Regions from separate parts of the Lactiplantibacillus argentoratensis genome, predicted to be linked through region 2. Evidence: predicted binding sites of a transcription regulator. Region 2 holds the regulator's gene; the other holds the start of a gene.
What was found. The regulator LexA, encoded in region 2, represses DNA repair genes until DNA is damaged. The targets are predictions, from matches to a motif close to CNAACANNTGTTNG.
Positions count from the first base shown of each region.

Region 1: the regulator LexA is predicted to act here: its motif matches at 1,419-1,432, upstream of V7R88_RS12600 (type 1 glutamine amidotransferase family protein).

Region 1 is NZ_CP147647.1:2,639,990-2,642,476, reverse strand. Features, by position in the region: gene V7R88_RS12605 (winged helix-turn-helix transcriptional regulator) at 61-396, shown strand; gene V7R88_RS12600 (type 1 glutamine amidotransferase family protein) at 775-1,362, opposite strand; gene V7R88_RS12595 (DUF3781 domain-containing protein) at 1,471-1,746, shown strand; gene V7R88_RS12590 (DUF805 domain-containing protein) at 2,075-2,487, opposite strand, start outside.
Region 2 is NZ_CP147647.1:1,692,218-1,694,704, forward strand. Features, by position in the region: gene V7R88_RS07905 (lysophospholipid acyltransferase family protein) at 1-506, shown strand, start outside; gene V7R88_RS07910 (YneF family protein) at 564-800, opposite strand; gene V7R88_RS07915 (DUF896 domain-containing protein) at 898-1,137, opposite strand; gene lexA (transcriptional repressor LexA) at 1,289-1,921, shown strand; partial or broken gene V7R88_RS07925 (DNA alkylation repair protein) at 2,014-2,487, opposite strand, start outside.

The DNA.
Region 1 (2,487 bases), 950 kb from region 2:
ATAGTGGTTATCAGTTAACGTCGTACGATTGATTAATTATGAACAGGGATAGTAAATATTATGAATGAATCGGTATCGGATGAAAACTTTTTGGATTGTCCATTTGCCAGTGTTCAAAAAGTCGTTCGCGGAAAATGGAGCATGGTTATTCTGTATTTTCTTAGTCAGCGGGTCTTGCGCTTTGGTGAACTCAATCGTAAGATGCCCATGGTGACCCAAGCCTATTTAACTAAGGAATTGCGGTTATCTGAAGAATACGGTTTAGTAAATCGCAAGGTTTATCCACCGGCGCCGCCAAAGGTTGAATATTCACTCACCCCATTAGGAGAGAAGTTCTTGCCTGCTTTGAAGGCTTTGGAGAACTTTGCGGTAGACTATCAGGATTACCAAGCTTAATTAAGTGAAATCGGTTAAGAACGAGCATGTTCCGGTTTATTCACGGCACTAATTGTCGTCACAAAAATTAAAAAACGAGATCCAGCGACGTCTTCATACGTGCTTGGATCTCGTTTTTAGGTAGAACTAAGTGACTATCGAGCCCAGAGTTGGCTCGAATGTCGATGTCATTTGGCCTTGAACCGCATAACTAAAATGATAATTGTGCTTTTAAATTCTGAAAGCTAATGAACAACTCTTCTTTGAAACTTTTATTGGGAATATTGTTTTATTTAATACGCATGATTTATCTATCCAAGAAGGTGTCTGCATTATGCGGCAGAATTTGGCGCGAGTGTTGACGTTGTTTTAACTGACAAGATTAGTTTTTGGAAAAACTTAGCCGAACGGATTACCATATTTTTGACAGTATTGGTAAAATCCTAAGCGGTATAGATCGATAGTTCGGGTTAGTTCTTCACTAGATTGAAAATGAATTAGCTGTAAAACGGCGGCAGTAAATGCCAGTGCCGCTGTGCCATTAGCTGTGACTAGATTCTTGTCGCTAATGACTTGCTGTTCATGAAAGTCGGCTGAGTTTTGATAGTTAGGATAATTGTGCCACATCGCCAGTGAATTGCCGGTATGCTGATAACCAGTTAAAAAACCGTTTTGGGCTAAGTAATCTACTGCACCACAGATTGCGCCAACTGGTTTCGAGGCATTGAGGTGTTGCTGAACTAGTGAATATAATAATGAATTATTGATATTCCAAGAGTTACCACCAATTAGGATTAATAAGTCAATAGTTGGTAAACGATCCAGTTGATAGTCAACTTTAGTGGTGAAACCACCAATTGACGTAACCAATGGTGTTGTTGAAGCCGCTTTAACTTGCCAGTCAGTGCTTTTATTTAATTGACTAGCTAGATAAGAACCTTCCCAATCTGCGTATTGATCTAGCATTAGAAATAATGCAGTTTTCATGTTGACCTCCAGAGGAAAATATATTTTCAGAACCGAATATGTTATCCTTAATTATAAGAACGTACGTTCTAAAAAGCAAGTGCATGATTAAATGTCGGAGGGCAGTAAATGAGCAAACAATCCGTAATTCTTGAGTTAATTAGAACCCGTATTTGTTATACACCACGGGTCTTTCAACGTATTAATAAAAAATTAGCCGTTAATTTAAGTGAAGTTGAAATTAAAGATTTAGTCAATCGTATTCTGATACAACCAGATGAAATCAAAAGGTGTGGGAAAAATTATTATATCCGAAGTCGTAAAGCGCGGGTAGAACTAACAGTCAATGCTGGTAATTATCGCTTAATTACAGCCAGTAAATACACAGAAGTCGACGGCTTTTAATCAATAAAACAGCTAAAAGTAATAAAAATATTAGTGAATCCGTGTGGTGGTTGAGTATTTTGGCAATGGAAAATGGGTTTTACTTGGATGATGCAGTGAAGTGCTTCTTACGAAATAAAGCGAAATACTTAAAAAGTTAATTAATGTTAGTTGAGAATAATTACAGGAGTGTAGCACACTTTAAAAGCAATAAATCCCCCCATCAGGCTAGTATGAAAATCTAGCTGATGGGGGAATTTATTGTGTGTATATATTTGGACGTGATTTAATTACGAGCCGTCACCGATTTGACGGATTAAACAGCTTATAAACCAGTATTAATTGATAACTAGTTTAAATTAAGCGTTGTGTCAAATGTCTTATAAGCGTTATCGTCGTCATAATCGTCAGTATCATAACTAGCATCCCATTTTAGGCGAATACTAGTGATGTCTTTAACGCTGGATAATTTTGATAAAATAAAGTATACGTTACCGTCAGAATCGGTACCACTGTTTAAATCACCGTCAAAATCATCGCTATCCATGTCGGCTTCGACTTGTTGACCGTCGTTCGTGCTGAGTTTGGCCTGGGTCGGATAGGCTGAAATATCTTGCCCAGCATGGATACTCATGTGAACTTTTACGACGCCGTTAAAATCTTTCTTGTCATTACCGCTACCGCTAGTATAAGTGCCGTCCGTTTTGTAGACCGTGACTTTATCGATTTTAAATGTGGATTTCGCCCAGCTACTGTCGGTAA
Region 2 (2,487 bases):
TTGATCCGTTGTACTATGCGTTGGCCGGCAGCCCAATGAAATTTAGCTTTATGGCCAAGGAAGAACTATTTAAGAATCCCGTCTTGCGGTTCATTCTCGTCCATGCGAACGCTTTTCCTGTCAATCGGCAACATCCAGGACCTTCAGCAATCAAGACCCCCGTCAAATTTTTGCGCAGCGGTAAGCTTTCACTAATCATGTTTCCATCGGGAACGCGCCACTCACAAGAACTTAAAGGCGGCGCCACCGTCATCGCTAAGATGGCCGGTGTTCCACTAGTTCCAACCGTTTACCAAGGCCCATTGACCTTCAAACAACTCTTTAGCCGTCAGCGGGTTACCGTCCGTTTCGGTCAACCGATTAATATTGATCGTAAACTTAAATTGGATGAAGCTGGTCAAAAACAAATTGAAACTAAAATGTTGCACGCTTTTGACGACTTGGATCGTCAAATCGACCCAACGTTCAAATACGTTGATCCTGCTACAACCCGTCAGAAACATTAAGTTCGATAATAAAAAAGTGCCGGCGATCGCAATTTAAAGCGAGCCGACACTTTTTTACTACTTGTTATCGTTTTTAGATGCAGCTTTCATCGAATTCAACATCTGATGTAACTTCTTTTCGGATGGGCGTTGACCCATTTGCATCATCATACTCCGAAGCATCTCTTCACTAATTGGTGGATTTTGCTTCAAGTAATTTTGCATATAGTGCCGGGCACCGAAGAAACCACCAGTTAACCCAACCAATACGCCGATAACGACGATTAAAATCCAAATTCCTGTAGACACAGTCATTCCCCTCCCTTATTACAGTCTTCATTAAACTAGTCTACACAAATTAATAATAAAAGAAAAGGAAAATTTGTCAGTTGACAAATTTTCCTGAAATCGGTTAATCATCTCGAAGACCGCGATCGCGTTGCACTTGACGGACCTTTTCTGGCGTAACCTCTTTACCATCTTTATCATAAACCTGAAGCATTTCAACTTGTCGCCGAAAACCGGCGCGAAATTCCTTCAAGTATTTTTGCCGCAACTCTTGACGTTCGGCTTCTTCTAGCTCGGTGAGCCCCTCGGCTTTCGCCTTATGAGCTAACTCATTGATCCGAGCAAGCAATTCTTTTGAAATCAAATCAGCAGCCCCTTTCACTCTTGAAATATACACGAAATTAGACCCTAAATCAATTAATAGTGTTTGTCAACCGAACATTTGTTTGAAAGCTATGAAACGCTATGCTACAATTGTTTTAACCAATAATGAAAATAAAAAATGAGGTGCCAAGATGAGTAAAACATCGGAAAGCAAACAAATGGCCGTTCTTCGCTTTATTTATGAACGCGTCAATGAAAAAGGATATCCGCCAACCGTTCGTGAGATTGGTGAAGCCGTTGACTTATCTTCGACTTCGACCGTCCACGGCCACATTTCACGGCTGGAGAAGAAAGGCTATATTCAAAAAGACCCAACTAAGCCCCGTGCCATTGAGGTAACGCCAGCCGGTTTCGAAGCACTGGGCGTCGAAACTACGCCACATCAAATTCCGGTACTTGGAACGGTAACCGCCGGCCAACCAATTCTTGCCGTACAGGAAGCGACGGATTATTTTCCAATTCCTAAGGAACTTGAATCATTCGGTGGCGACCTTTTCATGCTCACCATCCGTGGCGAAAGTATGATCAATATCGGTATCATGAATGGTGATCAAGTCATTGTTCGGCGTCAAAATTCCGCTGACAATGGTGATATCATCATTGCCATGACCGATGAAAATGAAGCGACTTGCAAGCGATTCTTCAAGGAGGCCGATCACTATCGGCTACAACCTGAAAACGACACGATGGCACCGATTATCTTGAACAACGTCTCTGTGTTAGGCAAAGTTGTTGGCCTATATCGTGACATGTTGTTTCAGTAATATGAACACTCACAAGATGACAATTCGATTTGTCATCTTTTTTTATTTGCCACTCTTTTGGACCTGATTGCCGGCACTATCTGCAGATCTCGTCACAGATACTTACATCCTTCCCGCTGGGCCAAGGCCGAAAGCGCGTGGTTTGCGACAAACGTGCGCACCCATTCCGGATTCACCTTGCTGTAATCCCGTAACGCCCAGCCAATCGCTTTCTGGATGAAGAAATCTTCATCCCCCTGATTCGCTAGTATCGCCGTTTGCAAATATTGGGAGTCCGTTCGCTCTTTCCAGCCTAATTGAAGCATGATTCCCACCCGGCGCACCCATTTATCTGTAGCCCGCAAGTAAACCGGCCCCACTTATTGCAAACAATCATGTGTCAAGATGTACGTTGCAAGCACCTTGCGCCAGGCATCAACACTATCCCACCATGGCGTTACTGTGATTTGGCGATAGCACCACTGATAATGAGCTGGTGTCATGTGGCGGACGTTAGCTTGGGCGAGATCAATTGCCACGTATTGATATTCCCGATAAGGTTGTTGGTAATAAAATGCAAGCCAAGC